DNA from 4 places in the Paenibacillus sp. FSL H3-0457 genome. Region 1 is predicted to be linked to each of the others. Evidence: predicted binding sites of a transcription regulator. Region 1 holds the regulator's gene; each other region holds the start of a gene.

What was found. The regulator Rex, encoded in region 1, represses fermentation and respiration genes when NADH is low (regulators of the CRP and FNR family bind a similar motif). The targets are predictions, from matches to a motif close to TTGTGAAATATTTCACAA.
Region 2: adhE (bifunctional acetaldehyde-CoA/alcohol dehydrogenase) is a predicted target of Rex. The motif match lies at 6,847-6,864, and genes of this name have one in related genera.
Region 3: nirB (nitrite reductase large subunit NirB) is a predicted target of Rex. The motif match lies at 6,043-6,060, and genes of this name have one in related genera.
Region 4: pflB (formate C-acetyltransferase) is a predicted target of Rex. The motif match lies at 6,640-6,657, and genes of this name have one in related genera.

The regions. Positions count from the first base shown of each region.
Region 1 covers NZ_CP150283.1:4,282,726-4,291,188, reverse strand. Annotated here, with positions in the region: gene dinG (ATP-dependent DNA helicase DinG) at 1-1,231, shown strand, start outside; gene MHH25_RS18920 (redox-sensing transcriptional repressor Rex) at 1,451-2,104, shown strand; gene MHH25_RS18915 (amidohydrolase) at 2,091-3,398, shown strand; gene MHH25_RS18910 (DUF5590 domain-containing protein) at 3,436-3,966, shown strand; gene MHH25_RS18905 (hypothetical protein) at 4,268-4,795, shown strand; gene MHH25_RS18900 (AAA family ATPase) at 4,788-6,290, shown strand; gene MHH25_RS18895 (3-hydroxyacyl-CoA dehydrogenase NAD-binding domain-containing protein) at 6,424-7,296, shown strand; gene MHH25_RS18890 (acetate kinase) at 7,293-8,463, shown strand, end outside.
Region 2 covers NZ_CP150283.1:4,472,583-4,481,045, reverse strand. Annotated here, with positions in the region: gene MHH25_RS19875 (AraC family transcriptional regulator) at 1-17, opposite strand, end outside; gene MHH25_RS19870 (Gfo/Idh/MocA family oxidoreductase) at 208-1,320, shown strand; gene MHH25_RS19865 (sugar phosphate isomerase/epimerase) at 1,522-2,490, shown strand; gene MHH25_RS19860 (trehalose utilization protein ThuA) at 2,515-3,243, shown strand; gene MHH25_RS19855 (helix-turn-helix domain-containing protein) at 3,575-3,871, shown strand; gene MHH25_RS19850 (hypothetical protein) at 4,066-4,797, shown strand; gene MHH25_RS19845 (hypothetical protein) at 4,995-5,708, shown strand; gene MHH25_RS19840 (Crp/Fnr family transcriptional regulator) at 5,798-6,514, opposite strand; gene adhE (bifunctional acetaldehyde-CoA/alcohol dehydrogenase) at 6,945-8,463, shown strand, end outside.
Region 3 covers NZ_CP150283.1:4,858,860-4,867,322, forward strand. Annotated here, with positions in the region: gene MHH25_RS21580 (MoxR family ATPase) at 1-638, opposite strand, end outside; gene spoVAE (stage V sporulation protein AE) at 847-1,197, opposite strand; gene spoVAD (stage V sporulation protein AD) at 1,203-2,219, opposite strand; gene spoVAC (stage V sporulation protein AC) at 2,216-2,668, opposite strand; gene MHH25_RS21600 (M42 family metallopeptidase) at 3,364-4,437, shown strand; gene MHH25_RS21605 (hypothetical protein) at 4,617-4,940, shown strand; gene MHH25_RS21610 (metal-dependent hydrolase) at 5,167-5,874, opposite strand; gene nirB (nitrite reductase large subunit NirB) at 6,150-8,463, shown strand, end outside.
Region 4 covers NZ_CP150283.1:4,463,992-4,472,454, forward strand. Annotated here, with positions in the region: gene MHH25_RS19805 (sensor histidine kinase) at 1-101, opposite strand, end outside; gene MHH25_RS19810 (carbohydrate ABC transporter permease) at 134-964, opposite strand; gene MHH25_RS19815 (sugar ABC transporter permease) at 964-1,848, opposite strand; gene MHH25_RS19820 (extracellular solute-binding protein) at 1,900-3,267, opposite strand; gene pflA (pyruvate formate-lyase-activating protein) at 3,457-4,209, opposite strand; gene pflB (formate C-acetyltransferase) at 4,299-6,557, opposite strand; gene adhE (bifunctional acetaldehyde-CoA/alcohol dehydrogenase) at 7,498-8,463, opposite strand, start outside.

The DNA of each region.
Region 1 (8,463 bases):
GAGCGATGCCTTGTTTGGTCTCTTGCCTGAACGAAGTGATGCTTCACCGGGAGAGACGGGGCAATTTTCACTGCGTCTGAAAGCATCTCAGAAACCTGCAAAATGGCAGGAGTTGCAGGATCTGGAGAACCAGATCTATGTGACTCTGGGCGATTTGGTTCGCAAAGGGGACAAATTGCTGCTTGAAGTGAAAGAGGATCAGGATGATTATCAATCGGATAGTCTGATCACGGACATTACAGGACTGCTGAAAGATCTGACCACATTGAAGGAGAATCTACGTTTCTTCATGCGTATGGATGACGCCAAAACGGTGTACTGGATGGAAGCCAGCGGCCAATTCCGCAGCAAATCTCTCCAGCTGTATGCCGTACCTGTAGATGTGAGTGCACAACTTAAGGATTTATTTTTTGATAAAAAGAAAAGTGTTGTGCTTACATCGGCTACGCTTTCGGTAGATAAGTCATTCCAGTTCATGATTGAACAGCTTGGCTTGCAGGAAGCCGCCGAGAACAATCGGCTATTAACGTCGATGTTGCCATCACCTTTCAACTATCGCGATCAGGCACTTCTGGTGATTCCGCGTGATTTCCCAAGTGTGAAGGGAAGTGTGGGTGATGCGCACTTTGTTAATATGCTGGTGCAATCACTCGCAGAGACGGCAATTGCTACGCGTGGACGCATGATGGTTCTGTTTACTTCATACAAGATGTTGCGACAGGTCTATGATCCGCTGAAGGAGGCACTGTCTGGCAACGACATCTCGTTGCTTGGTCAAGGCGTTGACAGTGGAAGTCGTTCCAAATTGACTCGCAGGTTCCAAGATGCCAAAGCTACGGTACTTCTGGGCACAAGCAGCTTCTGGGAGGGTGTAGATATCCCGGGAGAGGCGCTAACCTGTCTCGCTATTGTGCGACTGCCGTTCCAGCCACCGAATCATCCGTTGGTGGAAGCCAAGAGTGAGTTGCTTCAGGAACAGAAGAAAAATCCGTTCATGAAACTGTCCGTGCCGCAAGCGGTCATTCGTTTCAAGCAGGGATTTGGCCGGTTGGTGCGTACAGCGAAGGACAGAGGAATTGTCATTGTTTATGATACACGGGTGATTGAAGCGTATTATGGTAAATTCTTTTTGTACTCATTACCTGGTCCCAAAATGGAGCATATGCTCACGGAGCAAATGGTTCCACGAATTACCGAGTGGTTGGAAAAACCTGCTAATGAACAAAAATAATGGTTGTTTTGTTCGTTATATCATTGCATGACACTATCGTTTGGCGTTAAACTTTATTAGATATTTCCGTATCCGATTAAAGCAGTTGCACGTAAGAACTTATAACCTAAATTACAAGGAGCATTCCGTATAAAATGTCACGTTTATCTTTGAGTTTTATACAGAATGCTCATCTTTTCATCTATTATTTTATCGTGGCCTTGGTAAGGGGGAGCAAGAATGAAATCGGATAAAATTTCGGAAGCGGTGGTACGACGTCTGCCTGTATACTTGCGTTATTTGAACGAGTTGCATCAGCGTGAGGTGGCTACTGTTTCTTCTCAAGAGCTTGGACAGAGGCTGGATCTGAATCCGGCCCAAATTCGTAAAGACCTGGCTTACTTCGGTGATTTTGGTCGTAAAGGGATCGGGTATGATGTATCCTATCTGATCGAAAAAATTCGTCACATTCTCAAAATCGATCAGCAAATTAATGTAGCTCTGGTAGGAGCGGGTAACCTCGGTCAAGCCTTGTCCAACTACAACGCATATCTGAAAGACAACATGAAGATTGTTGCTGTATTTGATGCATATGGACCGAAGATAGGTAGTCAAATCAACAGTTTGACGGTAAAACCAATGGATGAATTGACGGAAGCGGTTAAAATGGAAAACATTCGCATCGGAATTATCACGGTTCCGGATACGGAAGCCCAAAATGTAGCCGATCAGCTTATTGAATCAGGAATTGAAGCGATCCTTAATTTTGCACCAACCATTCTAAAAACACCGCCGCATATCCGCATTCACCATGCTGACTTTACAACGGATCTGCTTAGTTTGGCCTATTACTTGGAGACTGGAAAGGACGACGAGGAAGATGACAACAAATAGATGGGTAATTCACAACGGCAAATTTGCCGTTAATGAAGGCGGCACAACATGGAACGTGGTCCACGGATACATGGTTGTTGAGAATGACAAGATTGTGCATATTGGTGAGACATTGCCGGATGAAGACAAAAATTGTACCAAAGTGGATGGAAAAGGACTGTTCTTCCTGCCGGGTCTGATCAATACGCATGGTCATGCAGCGATGTCGTTGCTCAGAGGGCACGGAGACGATCTTGCATTGCAAGTATGGTTGCAGGAAAAAATGTGGCCGATGGAAGCGAAAATGACTTCAGAAGATGTATATTGGGGAACTTCGCTATCAGTGCTTGAAATGTTGAAAGGCGGAACTACAGCTTTCCTGGACATGTACGATCACATGGATCAAGTTGCCAAAGTTGTGGAGCAATCCGGCGTTAGAGCAGCACTGGCACGTGGTGTAATCGGGCTGTGCTCGGAAGAAGAACAATTGCGGAAGCTGGAGGAGTCGGCAGCGTTTGCACGTGAGTGGAATGGACAGGCAGATGGTCGCATTACAACCGTAATCTCGCCACACGCCCCATATACATGCCCTCCTGACTACATAGAGAAGCTTGTGCAGGTCGCGAACGACCTAAACCTTCCCCTTCATACACATATGTCGGAAACGCTTCGTGAAGTCGAGCAGAACGTGGCTGATTATGGACTGCGTCCTGTGGCACATCTGGAGAAACTGGGCTTTTTCTCTCGTCCATCCCTGGTTGCACATGCGGTGCATCTGAATGACGAAGAGATTGAGATTCTGGCCCGCCATGATGTGGCTGTATCCCATAACCCGGGAAGTAATCTGAAACTCGCTTCCGGTGTTGCGCGGGTACCTGCGTTGCTGAAAGCTGGAGTTACCGTGTCACTCGGAACAGACGGACCGGCAAGCAACAACAACCTGGATATGTTCGAGGAAATGAGACTGGCTGCATTGATCCACAAAGGTGTATCTGGTGACCCGACGGCAGTGCCAGCAGGCGAAGCGTTATTACTCGGAACGTCATACGGTGCCAAATCTATCTTCTTGAACAATACCGGAGCACTCCAGGTTGGCATGAAGGCTGACTTTATCGCCTTGGACATTGAACAGGCACATTTCTATCCACATACAGACCTGATCTCACATACAATCTACTCGGCTTCTGCTAAAGATGTTGAGCACGTATGGGTGGATGGAAAACAAGTGGTGAAACATGGCGAATGTCTGACGTTGGATGAAGAACGCATTTTGCGTGAGTCTCAATTGGCATTTGATGGTCTGCTTGCTCGTTAATTGCAGGACAGCATCATAGGGAAAGGAAGTTCGGCTTTTGAAGAAAAAAAAGAAGTGGATATGGATTTCGCTGCTTGCACTGGTTCTGATTCTGTTTGGACTTCAGCGTTATTACGTCCATGTCACGCAGGACCAACGCAAGGAAGAAGCGCTCGCCATACAAGCAGCACAGGAGCAACTGGGCATTACATCCTATGATGAATTGCGCAAGTACATCTGGGGAGACAAAGAAGGCTCTGACAACATCTACTGGACCCTGATCGGCAAAAACAAGGATAACCAGGATGTTATGGTCTGGGTTAAATTCGATGCAAACAATCAACCGGTTAAGGGTGCAAACGCTGTACACAGTGAGCTGCTGCAGAATGGCATGTCCGAAGCGCAGATACGCAATCGCTTCAGTTCTGAAGTTCCTGCCGGTGAGATTAAACGAATCATGCCCGGAGTTGTGAATGGAATATATGTGTGGCAAGTGTATTATAAAGACGGTACGCATAACCACTATCGCTTTTATCGTTTTAGCAACGGAGAACAGGTGGACCTGGTCTACACACTCCCGAACAGCTAGAACAAGATAGAGTGAGATAACTAGAGAATTAAAGAAATGAAAGAACCGGCAGACGGATATCCGACTGAACCGGTTCTTTGTGTTGTCTGTAAACATATTTGATTTAAATAGTTAAAATTAATAATTTATTCATATTTTCGCCTTCGAAATTGTATATACGATGTGATATACTCAGATATGTACTCAAAGTTACATTCAAAACAAATAAACCTGTCAAAATTATCGCAGGAGTCAATGTGCACATATTCGTATATACCAATAAGCCAGTAGGTTGGGCCAAATTCTGGGAGGGGTAATTCACTTGAAGCTAAAAGTATTGCCTATTGCTTTAACTGCCGTCATTTCAGCCGTTGTGTTGTTTGGAGGTTGGTTTGTATATCGTCAGGTGGCTGTGCAGAATCCGATTGAAAAAATGGTAACCCAGTACGATGGAGTCAATGACGTTCAATTAACTATTAACCGCAATGACGTACAATTGAAACTGGATCTGCAACCTGATGTTGATTTGGGCAGACTGGTACAATATATTCACAAAGAAGGACAGACCCTGATTGGAACACGCTCACTAAAGTTGGATGTTGTGGATCATTCCAGTGAAGCACTGGAAAGTTGGTGGGGGGATGCGATGTTCACCGTAGCTCAGGCGATGGAGAACAAGCAATACACCGAGATTACACCAACGTTGTCCAAGATGGCGACGAATGGAATGAAGGTAAATACAGCGATGGATGACAACAATGTATATGTCAGTCTCAGAGACGGAGATGCCAGCAAGTTTATTATTCTGCCGCGTGTGCCCGGTCAGATAGGAGTGTGGCCTAATGCCTAAGTGGACAAAAGAAGTTGCCATCGGATTTTTTCCCGTATTGATTATTTTCCTTGCTTTTACTGGTGTTAATATTGTTCCGATCCTGATTGCAGCAGTGCTTGTCGGAGCTTTGCTGTTCATGATGCAAATGCGTGGCGGGATTACAGTAGGCGCTGCACAGGAACGTAAACGGAAGAAAAAAGGACCTTCCAAGCTTACTTTTGAAGAAATTGGCGGACAAGACAGTGCTAAGCAGGAATTGCGTGAAGCGCTTGACTTTCTGATCAAACATGAAGAAATCCGGAAGTTCGGGATTCGCCCGTTAAAAGGGATCTTGCTGACGGGCCCTCCAGGGACAGGGAAAACGTTGATGGCCAAGGCTGCTGCCCATTACACCGATTCTATTTTTGTAGCAGCATCGGGTAGTGAGTTCGTGGAAATGTATGTTGGTGTGGGTGCCAGCAGAATTCGGGATTTGTTCAAGGACGCGAGAACCCGTGCCACCAAGGAAAATAAGGAAAACGCTATTATCTTTATCGATGAAATCGATGTCATCGGGGGGAAACGTGAGGGTGGTCAACAGCGTGAATACGATCAGACCCTGAATCAGCTCCTGACGGAAATGGATGGAATCTATTCTTCTGATACGCCAAGAATTCTGGTTATCGCTGCAACGAACCGTAAAGAGATGCTGGATAGCGCCCTGACGCGACCGGGACGTTTTGACCGCCACATTCAAGTGGACTTGCCTGACAAAAAGGGCAGAAAGCATATTCTGGAACTGCATGCGGTGAACAAACCTCTGTTGAAGGAAGTTAATCTGGAGAAAACAGCGGAAGAATCATATGGTTTCTCCGGTGCACAGCTCGAAAGTGTGATGAACGAAGCAGCAATATACGCCATGAGAGACGGGCTGTTAAACATCGAACAGCGGCATTTATCCCTGGCTATTGATAAAGTCATGATGGGTGAGAAGACAGACCGTGAGTCGAGCGTGGAAGAGAAGAAAAGGGTCGCCATTCATGAGTTGGGACATGCCATTATGGCTGAACTCGTTCGTCCAGGCAGTGTTAGCCAGGTGGCACTTAGTCCGCGTGGTCAGGCGCTGGGATATGTACGTCATAACCCGCAACAGGAACAGTTCCTCTATACGAAGCGCTTTCTGGAAGAGCAGATCATGATTGCACTCGGAGGAGCAGCTGCGGAGGAAATGTACTACGGTGGTCGTTCCACAGGTTCACGCAATGACTTTGATCAGGCCACCAATGTTGTACAGACGATGATGGCTTCGGGGTTGACTTCACTTGGTATTGTGAACATGGATATGGTCACAACCGAGGAACTGATGCGAGAGAATAAATTAATTCTGCAAGAACTGATGGAACAGACAAAGCGGTTACTTGAAGAACAACGGACAATTTTCGACAATTCACTCGACATCTTGATTCGTGAGGAAGTTTTGTCTGGCGAGCAATTTCGTTGTCAATTTCGTGACAGTGCCCTTCTACCAGCATAATTTATTTATGCTGGTTATTTTTTTTTACATTTCACTCGTGCTAAGATATTATTATATGTTGGGTCGAAATTTGTAATTTTCGGCGAACAGGGTACAATAGAGAAATAGAGAACCGAAAGGATGGAGCAGAACCATGTTTTTCAAAAAAATAGGAGTTGTCGGCGGCGGTACGATGGGGCAAGGTATTTCCCAGATGCTCGCAGCCAAAGGACTTGATGTGCTTCTCGTGGAGCATACAACACAAAAGCTGGATCATGCATATGACATGATCGAAACCAATCTGGATAAACAACTAGAGAAATGGGCGATTACAAAAGCGGAGAAGAAATTAATTCTTTCCCGCATTACCAAGGTAGCTCATTTAGCTGAACTTGGAACTTGCGACATGGTCATTGAGACAATTTCAGAAGATCTGGATGCGAAAAAAGCAGTATTCAGCCAACTGGACCAAGTTTGTCCAAGCAATGTCATTCTGGCAAGTAATACATCCACGCTGAGTTTGACCGAGCTTGCAAGCTCGACCAAATACCCAGAGCGTGTTATTGGTATGCACTTTATTCACCCGGTATCCCGGGTTGATCTTGTAGAGATTATTCGTGGACTGAAAACTTCGGATACAACATTCGAAGAGACCAGACGTTTTGTTGAAGAAGTAGCGGACAAAAAAGGAGTTATGATTTATGAATCCCCTGGATTCGTAACTTCCCGTCTGATCTGCCTGCTGATTAACGAAGCGTTGCATGTATTGCAAGAAGGTGTTGCATCTGCTGAAGATATCGATGATGCAATGCGTATCGGATACAACTTCCAACATGGACCACTCGAAATGGCTGACCGTTTCGGATTGGATTCTGTTGAAGCTGCACTCGAAAGAATGTTCCGTGAATTCGGAGAATTGAAATATCGTCCTTCTACAGTCCTGAAGAAAATGGTGCGTGCAGGACACCTGGGTGCCAAAACAGGCGAAGGATTCTTCAAGTACGACAAGGATGGTGACCGACTGTGAAAGTACTCGTAATTAATGCGGGGAGTTCCTCGCTCAAATATCAACTGTATAATATGACTGACGAATCTGTACTGGCTAAAGGTTTGGTAGAACGGATCGGAATGGATTCCTCCATCCTGACACACAAACCGACAGGCCGTGAGGATGTTACAGAAGTTAGTGAGATTCTGGAGCATACAACAGCGATCCGTAAAGTCATTGATATTTTGACTCACAAAGAAAATGGTGTACTGGATTCTGTAAGTGAAATTCAAGCTGTTGGACACCGTGTTGTTCACGGTGGTGAAGCATTTAAAGAATCTGCATTGGTAGATGATGCTGCCAAAGCTGAAATTCGTCGTTTGTTCGACTTGGCTCCACTTCATAACCCTGCAGCAATGATGGGTATTCGTGCGGCTGAATTAAATATGCCTGGTGTGCCACAGGTAATGGTCTTCGATACGGCGTTCCATCAGACGATGCCGGAAAAAGCATATCTGTATGCTATTCCGCGTGTACTTTACAAAAAATATAAAGTACGTCGCTACGGCGCACATGGTACTTCCCATGATTTCGTAAGCAAGGCAGCTGCTGAATATCTGGATCGTCCAGTGGAAGATCTGAAAATTATCACTTGTCACGTCGGTAACGGCGGTAGTGTAACAGCAGTTAAAGGTGGCGTATCCGTGGATACTTCGATGGGTATGACTCCGCTTGAAGGACTGATGATGGGAACGCGTTCTGGTGACCTTGACCCAGCCATCGTACCTTATGTAATGAACAAGGAAGAACTGAGCGTAAGCGAAGTGAACTCCATGTTGAACAAACACAGTGGATTGCTTGCGATCTCCGGAATCAGCAGTGACATGCGTGAGATTACGGAAGGTATGGAGAATGGCGATGCCAACTCCACGCTTGCTTTTGAAATGTACGAGTACCGTCTGCGTAAATACATCGGCTCATATGCAGCTGCAATGAACGGTGTAGACGTGATCGTCTTTACGGCTGGTGTAGGTGAGAACTCCGTTGTACTTCGCCAAAAAGTATGTGAGCAGCTCACTTATCTGGGTGTTGAACTGGATGAAGCGCTGAATGCCATTCGTTCCGGCGAACCACGTCGGATCACAACAGCGAATTCCAAAGTGGAAGTTCTCGTTGTGCCAACTAACGAAGAATTGGTAATTGCAC
Region 2 (8,463 bases), 190 kb from region 1:
GATTGATCTGTCGGCATGGGCATACTCCTTGCAATTTGAAAATTATGACCAGATAGTTCATGTTTCAATCATATTATTCATTTTAATTGAAGCTGAAACGGAATACCATAGTATTAGATTTAAGGAACAGGAAACATCCAACAAAACATATGTATCTCAACCATTCAAACGCAGATTTTCACCATGCGTAAGGAGATGAACGTCACAGTGGAGAAAATGAAAGCAGGCATCATCGGGTGTGGTAACATCAGCGCCATCTACTTGGAAAATCTCAAAAACAACCCGGTCATTGAAGTCGTGGCTGTTGCGGATTTGATTCGTGAACGCGCTCAGGAACGGGCAGATGAATTTAATATCGCAAACGTTTACAATGTAGATGAGTTGCTGCAAAATAACGAAATTGAACTTGTGTTGAACCTTACGGTTCCTGGCAGTCATGCCATGACCGATCTGGCTGCACTCGAAGCAGGCAAACATGTGTATGCCGAGAAGCCGCTGGCAATTTCTCTTGAGGATGGTCGCAAAGTTGTTGAGTTGGCTGAGGAAAAGGGATTGTATGTTGGTTCTGCACCGGATACCTTCCTTGGTTCAGGCATACAGACAGCTCGTAAAGCCATTGAGGATGGGCTGATTGGTAAGCCGGTTGCAGCGACTTCATTCTTCATGGGTGGAGGACCAGAGGCTTGGCATCCTAATCCGGAGTTCTTTTATGTCGCAGGTGGCGGACCGATGTTTGATATGGGACCTTACTACCTGACTGCTCTGATTACGCTGCTTGGACCGATACGCAGAATCAGCGCCTCGGCAGGCATACAGATTGCAGATCGCAAGATTGGCTCTGGGCCAAAGGAAGGCACAGCGCTTCAAGTAGAGACGCCTACTCACTTGGCAGGAACCATTGATTTTGCAGAAGGTGCCATTGCAACCATGATTACCAGTTTCGATATTCGCGGAGCTTCGGATCTGCCACGTATTGAAATCTATGGTACAGAAGGTACGCTTAGTGTACCGGACCCCAATTATTTTAACGGGGAAGTGAAGGTTCGCAGATACGGTCAAGACACTTGGGAGACAGTCAAACCAGTCTTCGAAAGTGGACAAAACGAACGAGGCATCGGCGTAACGGAAATGGTTGAATCCATTCGTGCCGGAAGGGAACACAAAGCCAGTGGCAAGCTAGCTTATCACGTACTGGAAGCCATGCATTCATTCCAGCGTTCTTCACTTGAAGGCAAGCACATACATCTGGAGAGCAGCTATGATTCTTTTGCAGTAACTCGCACAGTTCAAACTGAGATTGAAACCGTGGAATCCCACTAGTCTGAGTAATAAGTGTTCGAAGCTTGATGCTCTTACGAGTGAAGCAGAATAACCAGTATTCTTACGTTCAATTTCAGGATAGAAACACTCTCGATTTTCCACACTAATCAAACAGGCATGTGATCTGAACGGTAATTGAATACAGTTCAATATTCATGAATTCAGCAATCATACGATATCTAATCCAGGGAGGAATCGCACTTGAAACTCGGCGTATTTTTGGTACTATTCGGAGGACGTAAATTGGAGGATGCTCTTGATTATGTAGCATCCAAGGGATTAAAAGCAGTAGAGATCGGAACAGGTGGACATCCAGGCAATGCACATTGTAAGCCAGATGAGTTGTTAAGCAATCCTACAGCATTGAAAAACTTCAAAAATGCAGTGGAATCACGTGGTTTGACAATCAGTGCACTCAGCTGTCACGGTAACCCGCTACATCCGCAAAAGGATATTGCCAAAGGATTTCACGATGATTTTGTTAAAACGGTAGAACTGGCTGAGAAGCTGGAAGTACCTGTAGTGAATACATTCTCCGGTTGTCCGGGAGACCATGAGGATGCCAAATATCCGAACTGGCCTGTTGCACCATGGCCAAATGACTTCCAGGAGATCCTGAAGTGGCAGTGGGAGAACAAAGTGATCCCTTACTGGACAGAGTGGGGTAAATTTGCAGCAGATCGTAACGTAAAAGTTGGATTGGAGCTGCACGGTGGATTCTCCGTTCATACTCCAGCAACCCTGCTGAGACTGCGTGAAGCAGCAGGTGAAGTGATCGGAGCCAATCTTGACCCAAGCCACATGTGGTGGCAAGGTATTGATCCGGTTCAGGCAATTCACATCTTGGGACGTGAAGGAGCTATCCATCACTTCCATGCAAAAGATACAACGATTGATCCGGTAAACGTGAACAAACACGGTGTAACGGATATGCAGGACTATACCAATATGCTGGATCGGGCTTGGCAGTTCCGCTCGGTTGGTTATGGACATGATAACAAGACTTGGGCAGATATTATGAGTGCCTTGCGTCTGGTCGGATATGATTATGTAGTAAGTATTGAGCACGAAGACGGTCTGATGTCGGTTGAAGAAGGATTCTCTAAAGCCGTGCAAAATCTCCAGCAAGTATTGATCGAAGAACCGCTGGGAGACATGTGGTGGGTTTAGAGCTACACTAGGGGGAAATTGAATATGATCAACGTCACCATTTGGAATGAATTTGTCCATGAGAAAATTCACGATGAAGTAAGGGAAGTCTACCCGGATGGTCTGCATCGAGCACTGGCTGACGGACTTGGCGGCGAAGGCTTTGCTATTCGTACAGCTACACTGGATCAGCCTGAACATGGATTAAGTGATGAAGTGCTGAATTCCACAGATGTGCTCATATGGTGGGGACATATGGCACATGATCGCGTAAGCGATGAGATCTCACAGAAGGTTGCGCAGCGAGTGCTGAACGGGATGGGAATGATTGTGCTCCATTCAGGTCATTTCTCCAAACCATTCAAAGCGCTGATGGGAACAAGCTGCGATCTGAAGTGGCGTGTAGCTGACGAGCAGGAAATTGTATGGTGTGTTAACCCATCTCATCCGATTGCGGATGGCATCGAAGGCAAGATTGTATTGGAAAAAGAAGAAATGTACGGTGAATTCTTCGATATTCCAGTACCGGATGAACTGGTGTTTGTGAGCAACTTCCAGGGTGGGGAAGTATTCCGGAGCGGATGTACGTTCCGGCGTGGTGAAGGTAAAATCTTTTATTTCCGACCAGGTCATGAGACGTATCCGACCTATTACAAACCGGAAATATTAAGAGTGATCAGCAATGCTGTGAAATGGGCATATCCTGCCCGCAGCTTTAAGCCGGAATTTGGCAAGAGCGAACCTGTAAGACCATTTGGGGGCGTGCTGGTCTAATTCGCTAACTCAATCGTGTAATGGAAATTATAAGTTTTATTCAAAAAGAACCCTTCTCCGAGTCATTGATGACTGTGGCAGCTGGGTTCTTTTTGGGTAAGATAGTACTATGGGGAAGTTATACGATATTTCCCATGGTGACGACGTAGCGTGTAATGTATACTGGGATGTATGATCCATTTTGGATGATATGCTTCTAAAATTTAAACTTTTTAGTTGCAGGCGTTTTCTTTGAAGCTTAAATATGTTATTATGAAATATACTAACAAAATGTAAGTTGATTTGAGTGATCTCTAAAGAGGTGATTAATGTGGAAGGTCAAGACTTGCGGATGTGTCCGCGTTTTGAGACGGCGTTTTCTTTTTTGGGCAAGCGCTGGAATGGTTTAATTATTCAAACATTGATGAGTGGTTCGAAGCGATTCAAGGATATCTCCAATCTGATTCCATCCATGAGTGATAAGATGTTATCCGAACGGATGAAAGATCTGGAGAGTGAAGGTATTCTGGTTCGTCACGTCTATCCCGAGACGCCAGTTCGTATTGAATATGAACTGACGGATAAAGGTAGAGCGCTCCAGCCTGTCATGAATCAAATTCAAGACTGGGCTGAGCAGTGGGTTGACTAACGCATAAGCAATATCACCCACTTTTGTTGCATGAATGACATAGACTCCTGATTTCTGTGGAAATCAGGGGTTTTTGTCTTAAGTACTATGTTGATCGGCGTTTTTCTCTTGGGCTATGCACATGTTGTCATGAGTTGTAGTATAATCTATAGAAAATGGCCACAGACGGCCGGAGCGAAGGAGGCCCACTTGTCATGAGAGAAGAAAGCTTATCCCGTGAAGTACGCTACGGCAAAAAAGATATTGCAGAACTTGAGAGCGCATCCATTCAGGTCCATCTAATTTACAAAAAAGCTGCAGAGTTGTTTAAGCGCACAGCATATTCCCGTTTGGTTAAGGATGATCTTGCCGAAGTGAATACGCATTCTGTGAACAGCGATGGTCCGAAATTAGCTCCGGCGGTGCTGCAAAAATGGATTCAAACGTCCAGGGGCTGGAAGTGTATCGGATGTGAGCTGGGACAACCTGATTCAACGATGTCTCAGATGGAAGAAACTATCCGTGGTAAGCAATTGGCTTTAGATGTGGGAGAAGGTCGGTTGGTTCAGGCAGAAATGCTGATTCAGGCGGTTGTCTGGTATCAATATGAGAAGATTCGAATGTTTGCACCATGGCTTGGTGATGAACCCTTTTATAGCGTGCAGGAGCTGGATGTCATTGCCCGTTACATTGTGCCTACCTATTTCTCGGAACGTCCTTTGCATGAGCAAGGGAAGGTATTTAAAGTCCATCAACAATATGGGCAGATTCCGTTGTATCAGGAGTATGTAGACGCACCTTCATGCTGCGTACAGGTGGATGGTGGATTACTTGAAGGGCGATTGCTGACAGGGGTCTATGTGTCTGAGGAGCAGTTCTTCGGGCTTAATCCATATCTGAAAGATGGAGATGGAGGACGGACATACATGCAGGCTTGTGTCCAATGATAACGTAACCAATGATAACGTAAAAATAATTTAGATTGGAGAGCCTGTGTGCAGGCTCTCTTTCTTGTACAAGCCTTATTTGCAGGCGGTACCCTATAAAAGTAACGGCTTTGACACTTTTTTTTGCCGAAGGTTGTGCCATAATAGAGGTTATGGACAACAGGGTGAATGATTTTACGCAGGGTGGTGTTACCTACATGATGAAGAAAATCCCCGGTTACATAGGTGTATGTTTGCTCCTACTGGCGATCTTGGCTGGTTGTAGTGAGACACAGCCTTCTGAGCAGCCAATTGTCAAAGAGACAGAAACAGCGAATACAATCACAGTGGCTGTAGATGGCAGTACGTTTTTGCCTGATGCAACAAAGTCCATTAAGCGAGATTTTAGTGAGGGTTTGACACTCAAAAAAGCATTACTCAATAGCGGACTGGTTGATTTTACGGCAGATGGCAAACGGATTCAATCCGTGGGTGAAGTTTCTCTGGATTCTTCGCTGAGCTGGGCTGTCAAATTAAATGGCAAGGATATAGAACAGGAAGATTGGGACATGGAGCTTCATGCCAAAGATGAAGTGATCATTTACGTAAAAGCCGCTGACAGTGGGGGGGATGGCGTTGCATATCAGACAACGTTACTCAAGGTTAGCGGTGGAAACATTATGCCAACCCTTAATCGTCAATATGCCGGCGTCTACGTTCAGGAGTGCACAGTTCGTGATGTGTTGAAGTCCAGCGGCATTGTAAGAATGTCGGAGAATAACAAATTTGTCGTTTCGGTCGAGAATGTCACGCCTCGTATGAATGAGCGATGGGTCATTATGGTGAATGACAAAGAATTAATGGAAAATGGTCTGGACATGAAATTGAATCCACGTGATGCGGTAAAGCTTGAATTGACCAATGCATCCTAAGTATACCAAGAAGCCCAATCTCTTTTTAGAGAACTGGGCTTTTTTTCATTAAATATATATAAGCAATATCCGATTAGCATAGTCAAATATTAAATACGACAGATCTCGTTCGGGCAAAGCTCACAGTGACAGATCCCTTGCAGCATCTTCAGATCTTTGATGACAATCATGCCATTGTCATATTCAATCCCATCTTTCTTACGCAGGTCGCTTAACATGCGGTTTACACTTTCACGAGTGGCTCCAATCATATTGGATAGATCCGTGTGGGTAATTTTTTTGTGAATAATGACATGCTCTCCATGAGGCTCACCATACGAATTCGACAACCGAATGAGGGTGGAGCAGAGTGCACCCGGTTTGCCATATAACATGAGATCCCGGAATTTGGTCTGTGTTAACCGGTGGTGGATGCCCATCCATTTCATAAAATCGATCGCGAAGTCACAATGCTGGCAGATTAACATTTCCAGGTCTTTATGTTCCAGTACACCGATCTCACTGTCCTCCAATACTTCCGCTGAGAAGCTGTGTTTAGAGCCAAAGAAGGGATCAGCCTGCCCAATCATATCACCAGATTGATACATGTACATGATCAGTTCCTTGCCTTCATCCGTGGATTTGGTGATCTGGGCACGGCCCCGTTTCATATAATAAAGTTTGTCAGAGATGTCGCCTTCCCAGTACAGATGTGTACCTTCCGGATAGGTTCTATCTTTCATGGTAACCAGCAGATGGTTGAAATTTGCTTCCGAGAAACAGTTAGTATTACCGCGCTTTTCCAGTACAGTTGTTAGTTCTCTCATAAGTCTATCTCCCCTTTATGTCCATCGGACGACCTTCTGTAGTAAGCAGTAGCCTCCGAGGTTCGCCGCAAACCGTTGCCGTCCTGATCAGGGTCATCTCGGCCGGGAGGAAGGACGGTACAAATTGCGGTGGTTCAATTTTTAAGTTCAGTATATACCTAATCTTACCGTTTGAGGGGGAAGGAAAGGCGGCAAAAATGACGAAATTTCAAACATTGTGATAAAATTCACTTTTGATGGAGAGGATGAATTTTACAGCTCTATATTTTAAATAGGAAGTGAAAATGGTCGTATGAAGGACACTACAAAACTTAAATTAAATTTGTTATACTTTGTGAAAAAAATCACATAATTAAGTTTAATGTCATGTTACGATGTGAATGTAAACGAGAGAGACAAACTAATACGAACCTTTAGGAGGATGAGGGAGATGGCTGTAAAGAACGAAGTCGCCCCAGCAAAAGAACCGACAGCAGGTCAGTATATTCAAACGTTAATCGACAAAGCGAATAAAGCACACGCCGCATTCATGAAGATGGACCAGAAGCAGATTGACCGGATTGTGCAAGCGATGGCGCTTGCGGGTCTGGATAAACACATGATGCTCGCCAAGATGGCCGTAGAAGAAACAGGCCGCGGAGTGTATGAGGATAAAATCACCAAAAATATATTTGCAACAGAATATGTGTACCACAGCATCAAGTATGATAAAACCGTAGGTGTGATTGAAGATAACGAGTATGAAAGCTTCCAGAAAATTGCGGAGCCGGTCGGCATCATCATGGGTATTACACCCGTCACGAACCCAACATCAACGACGATGTTTAAAGCATTGATTTCCATCAAGACGCGTAACCCGATCATCTTTGGTTTCCACCCATCTGCACAGAATTGTAGCCGGGAAGCTGCCAAAATCCTGCTGGAAGCGGCTGTGAAACATGGTGCACCAGCGGATTGTATTCAGTGGATTGATGATCCTTCCATGGATCGTACAAACGAACTGATGAATCACAATGATGTGGCTCTCATTCTGGCAACAGGCGGATCAGGCATGGTACGTGCAGCGTACAGCTGTGGTAAACCTGCACTGGGCGTAGGACCGGGTAACGTACCTTGCTTTATCGAGAAAAGCGCGGATATTAATCAGGCAGTAACGGATTTGATTCTGTCCAAGTCTTTCGACAACGGCATGATCTGTGCTTCCGAGCAAGCGGTCATTATTGAAGAACCCATCTTTGATCAAGTGAAGAAAAAAATGATCGCAAATGGCTGTTACTTTGTTAACAAAGATGAAGCAGCAAAATTGACAGCAGGTGCGATTAATGCCGAGAAATGTGCGGTGAATCCGGCGATTGTTGGTCAATCTGCGGTAAGCATTGCGAAATTGTGCGGTATTGAAGTTCCAGCAGGCACCAAAATTCTCGTGGCCGAGATTGAAGGGGTAGGTACCAAATTCCCATTGTCGGCTGAGAAATTAAGCCCGGTACTGGCTTGTTACAAAGTTAAAACGGCAGCAGAGGGAATTGAACGTGCAGCAGAAGTGGTTGCTTTTGGCGGCATGGGTCACTCCTCGGTTATCCACTCCACAAATGAAGAAGTGATTGGCAAATTCGCAGATCGTCTGCAAACCGGACGGATTATTGTGAACTCACCATCCACACACGGTGCCATCGGGGATATCTACAACACAAACATGCCGTCATTGACACTGGGATGCGGATCATACGGACGTAACTCGACTTCTTCCAACGTAACCGCTGTGAACTTAATCAATGTGAAAAGGGTGGCTCGTCGTACCGTGAATATGCAATGGTTCAAAGTGCCGAACAAAGTCTACTTCGAAAAAGGGGCAACACAGTATCTTGCCAAAATGCCTGACATCACACGTGTGGCCATTATTACGGATGCCATGATGGTGAAGCTTGGATATGTTGAAAAGGTAGAACACT
Region 3 (8,463 bases), 580 kb from region 1:
TGTTGGATTGCCGAGATCTGGTCCATATGAGTCACGGATTCAAGACGATCAACAGGCTGACCGAGCTGATGCTGTTTCAATAGGATTTTCTCAATTTCCTTATCGGGATAACCCAGACTTATTTTCAACATAAACCGGTCGAGTTGTGCTTCCGGCAACGTATACGTACCTTCAAAATCAATCGGATTCTGAGTTGCACAGAGCATGAATGGATGTGGCAGATCATACGTATCGCCATCAACGGTTACGCTGCGCTCCTCCATCACTTCGAGCAGAGCCGATTGGGTTTTTGTTGTGGCCCGGTTAATCTCATCAGCCAGCAAAATGTTGGTCATCACAGGACCTGGCCGGAAATAAAAACGCTCATCCTTCGGATGGAACACAGATACGCCGGTAATATCACTAGGTAAAATATCAGGATTACATTGAATACGCCGGTACTCACCACGCATGGATTTCGATAACGCCTTGATTAACTGCGTTTTGCCAGTTCCCGGTACGTCTTCAATCAGAACGTGCCCGCCTGCAAGCAAAGCTGTAAGTAAAAGTTGAATTTCAAAGGATTTCCCCATAATACAGGATTCCAGATTAGAACGAACTGCGGATATGATTTGGATCGACTCTTTGCGCACAGGCATGTGGTCTAACCTCCTAAAAAAGCATACAGATTTCCTTTTATTGTACATGATCCAGAGTCACGAGTACACTCGAAGGACCTCACAATTTGTTTCCAGCCCGTCAGATTCACCGCAGTTCTCGCATGAATACGACAAAAAAGGCCCGGATAGAAGTTATCCGAAGCCTCTGTTGAATCGCAATATGTTCAAGTAGATTTCTCATTCTATGTTAGCCTTTTGGTCTAACGACCAATGCCGCGAGAAAAGAAAAGATGATCGCTGACGAAATCCCCGCCGCAGTCAGGTCAAAAATCCCTGTAATCACACCCAGCCATCCCTCTTTTTCCAGCTCCGTCAATGCCCCGTGCACCAAGGAATTACCGAAACTTGTGATGGGGATGGTAGCACCCGCACCTGCAAATTTAACCAAGGGGTCATACACGCCAAATGCATCCGCAAGCGCACCCGTCACAACAAGTGTACTCATGGTATGAGCTGGCGTCAGTTTAACCCCATCCATTAGAAGCTGTCCGACAACACAGATCAAACCGCCAACAATAAATGCCCACAAGAACTGCATTACCTTTATCCCTCCATTTCTATGGCTACGGCATGTGCAATACAAGGAATACTTTCACCCTGCTGGTACGAAATTGGAGACAGCAGTGCCCCGGTAGCTACGACGAGCACCCGTTTAAGATCACCCTTCTGCATTCGGTTCAAAATGTGACCATAGGTGACGGTGGCAGAACATCCGCAGCCACTTCCCCCGGCAACCACATAAGGCTGTTTCTCCCGATCATAGATCATCAGGCCGCAATCATTAAATACCGTCTGTTCCATGGGAATGCCTTCTTTTTGCAAAAGCTCTTTCGTAATTGGCAGACCGACGGAAGCCAGATCCCCGGTCACAATGAGATCATAATAGCCGGGTTCCAATCCCGTATCCCTGAAATGAGAGATTATAGTGTCGGCTGCTGCTGGCGCCATGGCTGAACCCATATTAAAGGGATCTTTGATGCCCAAATCCATAATGCGTCCAATAGTTGCTTTGGTAACAACGGGGCCATCACCAGTACGGGAGACCACACCACACCCTGCTCCTGTGACGGTATATTGCGCATAAGGCGGCTTTTGGGAGCCATACTCCGTCGGATACCGAAATTGTTTCTCCACCGTACAATTGTGGCTCACCGTTCCTGCAAGGACATAATCGCCAGCTCCGGAGTCAACAATCATGGACGCTAACGCTAACGTTTCCATGGAAGTAGAACAGGCCCCAAAGACACCCAGGTAAGGCACACCCAGTTTTCGCGCTGAAAAGGAACTGCTGATAATCTGGTTCATCAGATCTCCACCAACAAAAAATTGAAGCTCTTCCTTGGTGATATTTGCATTAACCAAAGCCAGTTGGGAGGCCTGTTCGAGCAGTTTGCGTTCTCCCTTTTCCCACGTTTTCTCGCCGATCTCGAGGTTGTCGTAGACATAATCGAAATCAGATGACAGTGGGCCCTCGCCTTCTTCTGGTCCTACAACTGCGGATTTACCAATGATCCGAGGACGATTCTCAAACTGCCATGTCTGGCGACCCAATCGTTTCACAGGTGCCCACCTCCAAATCCCAAAAAGGCGTAAACGATCCCTACGACAAATGCTGCCACGACACCAAACACGATAACGGAACCAGCAAGTTTAAACATGTTGGCCCCTACACCGAGCACCAGTCCTTCAGCACGATGTTCCAGTGCAGCAGAACACATGGAATTGGCAAAGCCGGTAACCGGCACAGCAGTTCCTGCTCCTGCCCATTGAGCCATTTTATCGTAAACGCCGAGACACGTTAGAATAACCGATATGAGAATCATGACCGCTACCGTAGGACTGGAAGCTTCCTTTGATGTCATGTCGAAACCGGCCATAAAAGCCTCTTGAATGGCCTGTCCAATCAAACAGACGGTACCCCCAACCAGAAATGCTTTGAGGCAATTTTTCAGGATTGGACGAGGCGGCTCATGTTTTTTTGCGACTTTTTTGTACTCCTTTTCATCCATGGACAGGGACGACGATTTTTTTTCGCTTCCGGATGTAGATTGAGCTGGCAATATACAAGACCTCCTCTATGTGAAAATGGTTCAAAGCTACGGCTGAATGCCAATGTGTGTAATCCTATATTCATTGTTTGTTATTAATCGGAAGGTTATGTATCCGGCGACAGACAGCATATGTTTCCAACAAGATTATGTTGTGAAAGCAAAGTGGGAATACGCCGGATCTGAGGACTTTTAGATAGTCTATAAATAAAGAAGAACAATCACGAGCAAGATAAAAAGAACGATAAACAGTACTTTTTCCGTGCCCTCTTCTGGAGGCTTCATTGGATATTTAGCTCCTTCCTGTAGACAGACAAACAAATATTGAAATAAGAACTTCACAAAATGATGACATCTCCTCCATATATTCATATTCATTGAAGTGGTATCAGGACTACGACTACAGCGGATAGAGTCATGAAACTTGGACACGGTAAGTGCCCAAAATATGCCTTAAATACGTGACATAAACATGGACAATCACTTGCGCAAGGTTCATACTGTAATGTGACCAGTGGTTAAATAACAAGTCCTCAGCATATTAAGTGCGTGTTCAAAAAGATAAAAGACTTTTTGAACTACATCTTAAAGGACAACAGGCGGGTAGCCGTTCTACTGTGACCTGAAATACATACCAACAGAGGAGTTGTTGACACATGAATGAAAAAACGATGGATATGTTTCGTACGTTGACGGAATTTCCTTCCGCATCCGGTTTTGAACGTGAGCTTCGCGGCTGGATGAAAGATAAGCTTTCCGCTTATACCGATGAGTTCGTCCAGGATCGCCTGGGGAGTCTATTTGGTGTATTACGCGGGGAGGAATCCGGTCCTAAAGTTATGGTAGCCGGACACTTTGACGAAGTTGGTTTCATGACTACAGGCATTACGGAAACGGGTATGGTCAAATTCCGTCCACTGGGTGGATGGTGGAGTCAGGCTGTACTGTCTCAGCGACTGGAAATCATCACACCTGATCGTCGGATTACCGGAGTTGTAGGTTCTACACCTACACACTTGCTGGACGAGTCCCAGCGGAACAAACCTGTGGATCTGAATTCCATGTATCTCGATATTGGAGCAGACAACCGTGCGGAAGCAGAATCTTGGGGCATTCATCCGGGGATGCAGATCGTACCGATCTGTGAATTCACGCCGATGGCGAACCCGAAGAAAATTATGGCTAAAGCGTGGGATAATCGTTATGGCGTAGGACTTGCACTCGAACTGGTTGAAGCACTGCACAAGGAAAAACTGCCTAACACGCTTTACGCTGGTGCAACAGTTCAGGAAGAACTGGGGCTTCGCGGTGCACGTACGGCGGCCAATCTGATTCAGCCTGATATCTTCTTTGCACTTGACTGTAGCGCGGCGAATGATATGACAGGTGACAAACAGTCGTTTGGACATATCGGAGAAGGCGCATTGCTTCGTATTTTTGACCCGGGTATGTTCACCCATCGCGGAATGGTGGAATATGTTCAAGATACGGCTTCATCCAATCAGATTAAAATGCAGTATTTCATCTCACCAGGTGGTACCGATGCAGGTCAAGTTCACCTGAGTGGCATTGGTGTACCATCAATAGTTGTTGGTATCTGCGCACGTTATATCCATACCTCTTCTTCCATCATTCATACGGATGACTACGATGCGGCCAAAGAACTGATCGTGAAACTGGTCAAAGGTCTTGATCGGACAACGATGAATACCATAATTAATAACGCGTAGTAAAGGTTAAACGGAAAGTCCTTAAATAGGATGTACCTGAAAGAGATGTCCCGTCAGACCGGGATGTCTCTTTTTTTGTAATCAACTAGATTAATAGGTCGAACATTATGGAGAATGCCACATAAGATATACGATAATGGAAGATCAAGAACCAAACACCAACCAGTGGGGGACCTGTTATGGCAGTGGGAAGGAACGGAAAATCAAATAAAGGTTCTAACAAAAAACCAAACGCTGCTAACACCCTCCTTAATGGAAGCCTCAAAGGGAAAAATCTCGAACTGATTGTAGCGGCGCTATTGGTGAGCGGAAAGTTGAGAGTGGATGCCGTCACGTTGTTTCGTGAGGCTACATTGGTTGTAGAATTGGTTGGTCAATATAAAACACTTCAAAAGGTCACACCCTCCAATTCAGACAAACTGGTACAATTCCTGGATGAAACTGGCGGCGATATGACGCTTAATGATGTTATACAGGCATTTCAGCAGAGGATCAATTCTTAATGGCCAAGAAATGAGGTGGACATCATGTCCGAGTTTGATGGAACCGGGTTTGCCGAACTGTTAATTGTGCTTATTCTTGTTGTTTTATTTGTATTTGGCTCCTCCGATATTGAAAGTTTATCCAGCACTCCAACAGCGACTTGATCTCATAACCCTCTTCTCATGGCTTACAGGTAAAATAAGATAAGAGAAATACCAGTCCTTATGTAGGACTGGTATTTGGTCATTACAGAAATAATGGCGAGAACGCGAACCACGCCAAAATGAGTGTGAGCACAATGCAGACATTCTCTACAACGGCCCCACGCTTGGTCCCTGTACTCATCAGATTCACCCGTATGCGCCACTTGAGCGGTGGTAACGGACGAATACCCCGATTGGTGAGTGAATCGGCCAACAGATGCATCGCATATGCCGTGCCTCCCGCTACCCAGATCTCCGGGCCCTGCTGCTGGGTCGTGCTGTAGAGTAAACCAGCCCATACCGCAGTTCCATATAAGGTATGCGTTAATCCCCTATGAGTTAGCGTGGTGCACAGCATAAGCAGGCTGCCTGCAATCAGATTCCACGGTGCAAATGCGTGACCATAGAAAACCAGTCCGAGTCCAATCGCAAACATCAACACTTTGCGAAGCGAACGCGAAGGCAGGAATGACACAAGCGCAATGAGGATCGCAAGCAACAGGTTCCATGGTTTGGCATGAACATAGAAGTACACAAATACAGCTGTGGGCAACAGAATCGTCTGTAACAACCTGATCAGACTGTTAGGTAAGGCTCTGGATACCAGCAGCGAATTTGGCTCATCAATGTCAGGCAATAACGAACCAATCAGTGCAACCGTAACTGCCGGGGCTGTCACTGGCATACCGGCCAACTGCAGAACAGAAAGCGACACGCCTGTCCCGATAATAAGGTGGGATCTTCCCATCATGATGCAAAAACGTCCTTTCGAAGAAATCGGGAACAATACGGCCCAGTTCCGATTTTACAACGAAAACAAAATAAGAACAATAGTTCGCATTTCTTATTTGTATGAAAATAAATATAACTTTCTGTGATGGGGCTCACACTATTATATTTATGACTCTTCTATCCTTATTAGTGAATTAAATCACATAAACTGTCGTCAACTACTTGTATAATTTCAAATATAAACCACTAAAATTTTGAGTAATGTACAGCGTCTATTCAAGGAGGCATACACACATGAACGGAAAAAAAGAGAAACTCGTTATCATTGGTAACGGTATGGCTGGAATCAGTACCGTTGAGCAAATTTTGAAATTAACTACGCGATTTGATATTACCGTTTTTGGCACAGAGCCCTATCCTAACTACAACCGCATTATGTTGTCTTATGTACTGGAAGGAAGCAAAACACTGGACGATATCGTGCTGAACGACCTTCACTGGTATGAAGATTACGGCATTACGCTGCACACAGGCACAACGGTTACACGAATCGATGCCGAGACGCACGAAGTTGTGACTGAAGATGGAACTCGCGTTCCTTATGACAAAATTATCATTGCGACTGGCTCCAACTCCTTCATTCTACCCGTCCCGGGACATGACAAAGAGGGTGTTGTCGGTTTCCGCGATATCGCCGATTGCAATGTCATGTTGGATGCTGCCAAACAGTATAAAAGAGCGGCCGTTATCGGGGGCGGACTGCTAGGCCTTGAAGCTGCCAAAGGATTGGTACAACTTGGCATGGAAGTTACTGTAGTGCATCTGATGGAAGATCTGATGGAGCGTCAGCTTGATCCACAAGCTTCAGCCATGTTGAAGGCAGAACTCGAACGTCAGGGTATCCGGTTCAAGATGGGTGCGCAGACTTCCGAACTGCTGGGCGGCGAACGCGTTGAAGGGATACGTTTTGCAGATGATACGGTTCTGAATGTTGATTTTGTGGTCATGGCTGTAGGCATCAAACCCAATACGGCTGTAGCCCGCGAAAGCGGTATGGAAGTGAACCGGGGTATTGTCGTGAATGACTATATGCAGACTTCACTTGAGAATGTGTATTCGGTCGGGGAATGTACAGAGCACCGCGGGGTATGTTACGGCCTCGTTGCCCCATTGTTTGAACAAGGTATGATTCTGGCGAAACATATCTGCGGTGTGGAGACCGCTCCTTATGAAGGTTCAGTTGTATCCACGAAATTGAAAATTTCGGGTGTGGACGTGTTTTCAACTGGTGAATTCATCGACAGCCCCGAGCACACCGTCATTTCGCACAAAGATGACTGGAAACGGACCTACAAAAAAATTCTGCTTCGTGATAATAAAATGGTCGGCGCTGTTCTCTTCGGTGACATTACGGATTCTGCCGAATTGCAGAAACTGATTAAAAATCAAACCGAAATGACCGAAGAATTGTATGGTTCACTCATGGGTACAGGCTGCGGCGGTCATAAGAAAGCAACCTCTGTTGAAACGATGCCCGAGGACGAAATCGTCTGTGGATGTAACGGGGTAACCAAAGGAGCCATTGTTGATGTAATTACAAACCAGGGCCTTACCACTGTTGATGAAATCAAAGCCTGTACCGGTGCAACACGCTCTTGTGGTGGGTGTAAACCGGTTGTGGAACAGATTCTGCAATATGTACTTGGAGACAGTTTCAGTACTGGGGCTAAACAGGGCATCTGCGGATGTACTTCCATGGGACGGGATGAGATTGTAGCCGAGATTCGTGAAAAAGGATTACAAACGACCAAAGAGGTCATGAATGTACTGGGTTGGAGTCAGCCAGAAGGTTGTTCCAAATGTCGTCCGGCGATCAACTACTACCTTGGCATGATTGCACCAGACACACACGAAGATGAGAAAGAATCCCGTTTTGTTAACGAACGGATGAACGCGAATATTCAAAAAGATGGAACGTATACGGTTGTACCTCGGATGTACGGCGGGGTGACTACACCAGCGGACCTCAAACGCATCGCTGACGTTTCAGTCAAATATGATGTAAAAGCAGTCAAAGTGACTGGCGGTCAGCGTCTCGACTTGATTGGTGTCAAAAAAGAAGATCTGACCAAAGTCTGGGCTGAACTGGATATGCCTTCAGGTTATGCATACGCCAAATCGCTGCGTACGGTCAAAACATGTGTCGGCTCCCAATTCTGCCGATTCGGTACACAGGATTCCATGGCCATGGGTGCTCGCATCGAACGTAAATTCGAACGTCTGGATCTGCCAGCCAAGTTTAAATATGCCGTCAACGGTTGTCCGCGAAACTGTGCAGAGGCATGTACCAAAGATATCGGTATCGTTGGTAACGACGGAGGCTGGGAGATCTTCATCGGTGGTAACGGCGGTATTAAAGCAAGACTGGCTGATCCCTTATGCAAAGTGAAAACGGATGAAGAGTTGATTGAACTGTGCGGCGCCATCATGCAATATTACCGCGAGACAGGTAACTATCTGGAACGGACGTCCGAGTGGGTGGAACGCATGGGTCTGGAGCATATTCGTTCGGTTGTTGTGGATAACCTTGAGGAACGTAAAGCGTTGA
Region 4 (8,463 bases), 180 kb from region 1:
ATCGTATGTGATGTGACCAGAAACATGCCAATGCCTAGTGCACACATCGGTACAATAATCAGCAGCAGAAATGCCAAGGCCAGCTTCATTCGCAAGTTCATATCCCGTTCTCCCTATTAACTGGTTCATGGTATTAACCTTTGACACCACCTGCAGTTACTCCTTCTATAATTTTCTCCTGGAGTATAGCGTAGATCACAAGTACAGGTACAACACTGTATACAATACCTGCCGACATCTGGGCATAGTTCATCTGATATTGATCCCGAAACTGGACCATGCCCACTGGCAGCGTACGCAATTTATCGGTGGATAAAAAATAGTTGGCAAGTAAAAATTCGTTCCAGTTGCCGAGGAAATTAACGATAAAAACCGTAACAATAGCCGGAACGGTAAGAGGTATCACTATTTTAGCAAAGATACCCGGGGCCCTCAAGCCGTCCATGACCGCCGCTTCCTCAATTTCGCCAGGCAGAGAACGCATGAAAGCCGCCAGGATAATAATGGTAAACGGGATCGCATTGGCCACATAGGGCACGATTAATGCCAGATGTGTATCCAATATGCCCATTTTGCGAACAAGCAGATAGATCGGCAGCATAAGTGCATTGTTGGGAATAAGCATGCCCGCCAGAATCAGGCTGTACAGAAACAGGCTCCATCTCCGGTGTCTCATCCGGGTTACGGCAAAAGCAAACATGGCGCCGAGGACAATCGTACACGCCGACGATAAAACCGAAATGTACAGGCTGTTCCAGAAATACGTGCCAATCTTGGCATTCACCCAAGCCTCCACGTAATTGTTAAACTCCCATGTTGTAGGCAAACCGAATGGATTCAGGGCGATTTCATTGTTATCCTGCTTGAAGGAAGAGAAAATTACAAATAAAAAGGGAAACAAAATCGCGATCAAATACAACATTAACAACACATGAGGTATACTGCTTTTTATGCTTTTCGCCATCAATATTCCACCTTCTCGCCCCGCCTCGCCACCAGCAGTTGATACACCGCAGTGAGCACAAGCGTCAGAGCAAAGATCAACACTGCAATGGTATTGCCATAACCATATTTGAAGTTGGTAATCGCATATTTGATCATGTATGTCGCCAGAACCTCGGTGGACCCAGCGGGCCCACCTTTGGTCATGACAATCACGATGTCGGCTGCTTTCATGGCACCTGCGATGGACAACATGATCACCACCGAAATGATCGGTCGGATCAGCGGCAACGTAATTCGCATTGCACGTTGTACTGCCGTTGCCCCATCAATTGCAGCCGCTTCATCCAGATCACGGGGAATCGCCAGTATGGCCGCCAGCACCATGACAATGTAAAATCCCTTCCACTGCCAGGCATTGGTCACCAAGATGGACAACATGGCAAATCGGTTATCCGATAACCAGTAGATTGGATCGATGCCCAGCACATGAAGCATATTGTTTAATAGCCCGATATTGGGTTCATAGATGAAGCCCCATAAAATACCGATAACGGCTGTTGACATGATGGATGGTAAAAAAACAGCGGTTTTATACAGACCTTTCAGCCTTTTCACATTGGCAATTAGAAGCGAAAACAGGACGATTAGGGGTACCTGAATCAGTACCGAAAATCCGATGAAAAAGCCGTTATTCCGTGTGGAAATCCAAAAACGTTCATCGGCCAGTGCCTTCACATAATTGGATAAACCCACAAAACGTGGCTCAGCCGATACCCCATTCCAACTCGTCAGACTGTAATACAGGGAGCTACCAATAGGGTATAGAAAGAACATTACAAACAGAATTAGGGCTGGCATTACAAATAACGTATAGATTAACGGGCTGCGGAGTGAAGTATTCATGGTCAGCCTCCTTCAGTCACTTCAACGATCGCAGTTTCGACTTGAATTGGTTTATTCCACTGAGGCGTTTGCTTCCTCTTGCACCTTTTGCAACTCTTCTGCCATTTTCTCTGGCGTCGTCTGCCCACCAATCAACTTCTGAATCTGCAGATTACTGATCTCTGTCGTCACATCGGCCTGAACGAGTGCATCAAATGCCGGGAACGACGTCTTGGACGCATTAAGCACAGCCACAATTTCTTTCATCAGATCATCGGTAATGCTATCGGTCAGCACTTTCTCGTCCAGCTTCATGGCAGGCAACACACCGTCTTCCACAAGGCCGCGGATCTGCATATCTTCATTGTAGAAATTTTTGATAAAAGCTTTCACTGCGTCCAGCTTCTGCGGGTCATCCGCCACTGCTGCCGAGAATCCGTATCCATTGTTCACATCACGCATCAAAGACGTCTGATCTCCTGCTCCGTTCTCTACCGGAGGCATATTGAAGAATCCAACCTTGCCAATAAGTGATTCACCGCTCTGACCTTCCTTGAATACAGATGACTTCCATGTTCCGTCATACATCAATACCACTTCGCCACTTGTAAATTGCGTGGTATATTCTGCATACTCGAAGCCCAGCTCACCTTTTTTGAAATAACCCTTATCAACCCATTCCTTATGTTTGGCAAAACCTTGCACAACACCCGGATCGGTCCACTTCGCTTCACCTGTTGCAAACTTTGCGGTAATCTCCGGCCCGGCATACCGGGACCACAGATGATTGGTTAACATAAGCGGCACCCAGCCCGCCTTGGATGCGGAAGCAAGCGGCACTTTGCCATCAGCCTTGATCTCAGCCAGTATATTGTCCAGTTCAGCCATGGTAGTTGGGGCTTTCCATCCTTTTTGTTCGAAGTACTCTTTATTATAGAAAAAACCTTCGCCCGAACCGCCAATCGGCAGTCCATATACTTTGCCTTCATACGTAAACGGTTCAAGGGATGTAAACTGGTCCTGAATGCCCAGCTCTTGCAGGATTGGGGTCAGATCAAGCAGCATACCTTCCTTGGCGTAAACTTTGGAATCCGGGCTACCGAACAGTTCAAATATATCCGGCGGGTTACCGGCGGCCATCTCTCCGCGAAGCTTTTCCTTACGATTCACATCGGATTCGACACCATCCAGCGTAAAGGTCAGATTGGGTATCTCTCCCTCCACTTTGTCTACAACATCCTGCAGAATGGCCAGTCTTTTCTGTTTGTCGGCTCCCACCTGTGTGTGGCGGAGAAGCATTTCAACCGGTTCCTTACTTGTTTCCTCCACAGGTGTATTGCCTGCGCCTTGCTGTGGCTCGTTACTTGAGCTTGCACATCCCGCCAAAGTCCATGAAGTGATAAGCAATAATGAAAGCAGTAATGTCATTCTTTTTTTCATCTGGTTGACCCTCCTCAAGATATTGAGCGTTTGGCTTTACACTCTGATTATAAAAAGCCGGAGCTTACATCGTAAGGATGACAATTCATCAATGGAGGGATAAAATCCTTCACTGGACAAAAAACAGCCCCTGCGAAACATGTTCGCAAGGACTGCTTGGTTGATTGTTTTTATTATATAAAGGTCAGATTACTTACCTGAACAAGCCATGCCAGCCGTTTCCTGGCGACCTTGTTCGATCAGGCGATACGCCCGCTCCACTTCTTCTTCACTTGGTGAAGGAACTCCATCCAGTGGATATACTTTACCGAGCGCCTCCCATTTGTAGATCCCCATCTGATGGTATGGAAGAATTTCGAACTTCTCAACGCCATTTAATGTTCCAATAAACCGTCCGAGGTTAAGCAGATCCTCTTCCTCGTTATGAATGCCAGGCACATACACGTGCCGAATCCACATTTTCCGACCTTGCTCCGATAACCACTTGGCCGTTTTCAACGTTCTCTCGTTGGATTTGCCTGTCAACTTGATATGTTTCTCATCATCAATATGTTTGAGGTCCAGCAGAACCAGGTCTGTGTGATCCAACAGATCGTGAATCCGTTCCGGTTCGTTAAACCCGTTGCTATCCAGTGTCGTATGCAATCCCCAGCGCCGCTTCACTTCCTTGAAGATCTCAGCTACAAAGTGGGCCTGTAACGTTGGTTCTCCGCCAGATATCGTGAGCCCGCCTCCGGAGCTGCGGTAGTAGGATAGATACGGCTCAATTTCAGCCAATACCTCCTCAAGCGTCATTTCTTTTCCGCCATCCAACGCCCAAGTATCAGGGTTGTGGCAATACTGACATTTGAGTAGACATCCTTGCATAAAAAGCACAAAGCGGATGCCTGGGCCGTCAACCGTCCCGAAAGTTTCGAGTGAATGAATATGTCCGTTAACCATGCTGCCTCTTCCTTTCTGTATCCGCATCCGCTGTGCGTTTAATATGATTTGGAATACCTTGCTCTAGCGGTCTTCTACTAGCAAATTACTTACATCGAGCCATGGAACGTACGGTTGATGACATCCAACTGTTGTTCACGAGTCAATTTAATGAAGTTAACGGCATATCCGGATACCCGTATAGTCAGTTGTGGATAGCTTTCCGGGTGATCCATCGCATCAATCAATTGCTGACGATCAAATACGTTAACGTTCAGGTGATGAGCGTTTTGACCGAAGTAACCATCCATCATCGCAGTCAGATTGGATTTACGTGTAGTCTCCTCTTTACCCAATGCTTTTGGCACGATGGAGAAGGTATTGGAAATCCCGTCAAGACTGTGTTCATAAGGCAATTTGGCTACCGAGCCAAGGGATGCCAGTGCACCTTTTTTGTCACGACCATGCATTGGGTTTGCACCTGGAGCAAATGGTTCACCTGCTTTACGACCATCCGGTGTAGTCCCTGTTTTCTTACCATATACCACGTTGGAAGTGATCGTCAGAACGGATTGTGTTGGAACTGCGTTACGGTAAGCTTTGTGCTTGCGAATCATGCCCATGAAGTTCTCGACCAGTTCAACAGCAATGCTGTCTACGCTGTCTTCATTGTTACCGTAACAAGGGAAGTCTCCTTCGATTTCGAAATCAACAGCGATGCCTTGTTCGTTACGAATTGGTTTTACTTTGGCATATTTGATCGCACTCAGTGAATCTGCTGTAACCGACAGACCAGCGATACCGCAAGCCATCGTACGTACAATATCACGGTCATGTAATGCCATTTCGATCCGCTCATAGCTGTATTTATCGTGCATGTAGTGAATGACGTTGAGGGTGTTCATATACAGCTTCGCGAGCCACTCCATCATTGGTTTGAAGCGTTTCATAACCTCATTGTAATCCAGCACTTCGCTTGTAATAGCAGGATACTCAGGTCCAACTTGTGCTCCGGATTTCTCGTCACGACCACCGTTGATCGCATACAGGAGAGCTTTTGCCAGGTTGGCACGAGCGCCGAAGAATTGCATTTGTTTCCCGATCTTCATCGCCGACACACAGCAAGCAATACCGTAATCGTCACCGTAGATCGGACGCATCAGATCATCATTTTCATACTGGATTGAGCTGGTTTCGATGGATACTTTACTGCAATAATCTTTGAAAGCTTCTGGAAGTTTCGTTGACCAGAGAACAGTCAAGTTTGGTTCTGGTGCAGGACCCAGGTTGTGCAGCGTATGCAGGAAACGGAAGCTGTTTTTGGTTACACGTGTTTCACCATTCACGGACATACCACCGATGGACTCTGTCACCCATGTTGGATCTCCACTGAACAGTTCGTTGTAATCCGGTGTACGCAGGAATTTGACAATCCGCAGTTTCATTACAAAATGGTCAACCAATTCCTGAGCCTGTTCTTCGGACAGAATCCCTTCTTGCAGGTCACGTTCAATGTAGATATCCAGGAAAGAAGATACACGTCCCAGTGACATCGCAGCACCGTTCTGTTCTTTGATCGCAGCGAGATAACCGAAGTACAACCATTGGAACGCTTCTTTTGCTGTTGTCGCTGGCAAGGAAATATCGAACCCGTGCATATCGCCCAATTGTTTCAATTCTTGCAATGCACGAATCTGTTCAGACAATTCTTCCCGCAGACGAATGACATCTTCATCAATAACATCAACTTCGAGTGCATTCAGTTCGCCTTTTTTGTTACGAATCAGGAAGTCTACTCCGTACAAAGCTACACGACGATAGTCACCGATGATCCGGCCACGGCCGTAAGCATCTGGCAGACCTGTAATAATTCCTGCTTTACGCGCTGCACGCATGTCGGAAGTATAAGCATCGAATACACCCTGGTTGTGTGTTTTGCGAATGTTTGTAAATATATCAATGACGCCCTGTGGCATTTCAAAGCCATATGCCTCACATGCGTCAATCATCATGCGAATTCCGCCTGTTGGTTGAATGGAACGTTTGAACGGAGCATCGGTCTGAACGCCGACAATCTGCTCTTTGGATTGATCCAGATAACCGGGTTGGTGAGAAATAATAGTACCTGGTGTGTTCACATCAACGTCAAGGACACCGCCGTTATCCCGTTCTTTTTTGGTCAGATCAGATACGATCTCCCACAATTCTTTGGTATTCTGGGTTGCACCTGCGAGAAATGCTTCGTCACCGTAATACGGAGACAAGTTGTGTGCCAGAAAATCATTCACATCTACGGATTTGGTCCATGTTCCTTTGGTAAAGTTTCTCCAGCCTGTTTGTTGTTTGACATCTTTTTCAATCACCGACATCGTAATCCCTCCACTAATTTGGATTTCTGGACACATAACATCTTGCTTCATTCGTAGCATTGTGTGCCCAGAGCCGCGATTAATGTGAATTGTTTCACATAAACCGGAACATGTTCTCTCTACTTGGGAACCGGAACCGCGGGATGAATGTTTTTCTTACATTTTCAGTATACGACTTGGGGCTTTCATCATCTGTGATTTTTGTCACAAAGCCAGTGAACTAACTCACTCCACCTGCGCTGTGTCCCATTGACCCCTGTAAATTCACACTTAGCCACTGCGCGGGCAGAACAACTTCCGATCGCTGTTATCCCCGGATTTTTTCAATTTTATATTTCAAAGGGGAAAATCCGGGGATAAAGGCGAACGCTCCGCTTCTTCAGTTTTTTCTGCCCACTCCGTTATTGTGTGAACATCTGGCTCAAACAGCCACGTCACGGATTCCGTGTAACCTCTATAGAACCCGTTGCTCCTCTATGCTCGGAGCAAACCAAATCTTAGAATAAATCCTGAAAAACAGATGCTCGCTCTTCTGTTTTTCTGCCCACTCCGTTATTGTGTGAACATCTGGCTCAAACAGCCACATCACGGATTACGTGTAACCTCTCTAGAACCCGTTGCTCCTCTATGCTCGGAGCAAATCAAATCTTAGAATAAACCCTGAAAAACATACGCTTCGCTCTTCTGTTTTTCTGCCCTCTTCAGCATGGTGTGAACATCTGGCTCAAACGGTCACATCACGGATTACGTGTAACCTCTATAGAACCCGTTGCTCCTCTATGCTCGGAGCAAATCAAATCTTAGATTAAATCCTGAAAAACAGGTGCTTCGCTCTTCTGTTTTTCTGCCCTCTCGTTATTGTGTGAAAGACGGCAATCGGGGCTCCCCTCTCGGGGAACCCTGATCTTCTTGCCGTAAGGCACGCTTCGTTCTAAGTTTATTATTCAAACTTTCCGTAGAAAGCGTTGCGGTAAACATCAGCCAGTTCAGTTACCAGCGGCAACTTCGGATTGGCGGTTGTACATTGGTCTTCGAAGGCACGGTCAGCCAGATAATCGACATGTGCTTCAAAGTCTTTGGCATCAAATCCGATTTCCTGGAACGATTCTTCAATGCCCAATGTTTTGTTCAGTTTGCGAATCGCATTGATGAGACTGGTTACGCCTTCTTCTGTTGTACGAGCAGGCAATCCCAAGATGCGGGCGATTTCGGCATACCGCTCATCCGCTACAAAGTGCGAATATTTCGGGAACGATGCAAATTTGGTCGGTTTTTTCGCGTTGTAACGAATGACGTGTGGCATCAGAATGGCATTGGTGCGTCCGTGTGCGGTGTGATACTGACCGCCCCATTTGTGCGCCAAGCTGTGGTTAATGCCCAGGAATGCGTTGGCAAACGCCATACCTGCAATCGTGGAAGCATTATGCATTTTCTCACGTGCCAGTTTGTCGCCTTGCAGTGCCGATTGCTCCAGGTATTGGAATACCAGTTGAATGGCTTTGATCGCAAGTCCATCCGTATAATCATTTGCCATAACAGATACATAAGCTTCAATCGCATGCGTCAGTACGTCCATACCTGTATCGGCTACAGCCGTTTTAGGCAGGGAGTATACAAACTCCGGATCGACAATCGCTACGTCTGGTGTCAGCTCATAGTCGGCCAATGGATATTTGGTGTTACCTTGATTTTTATCTGTGATAACCGCGAATGATGTCACTTCAGAACCTGTACCCGATGTGGTTGGGATCGCTACAAATTTCGCTTTTACGCCGAGACGTGGATATTTGTAGATCCGTTTGCGGATATCCATGAATTTCTGTTTCAGATCGTTAAAGTCCGTGTCTGGATACTCATAGAACAACCACATGGCTTTGGCAGCATCCATCGGTGATCCACCGCCGAG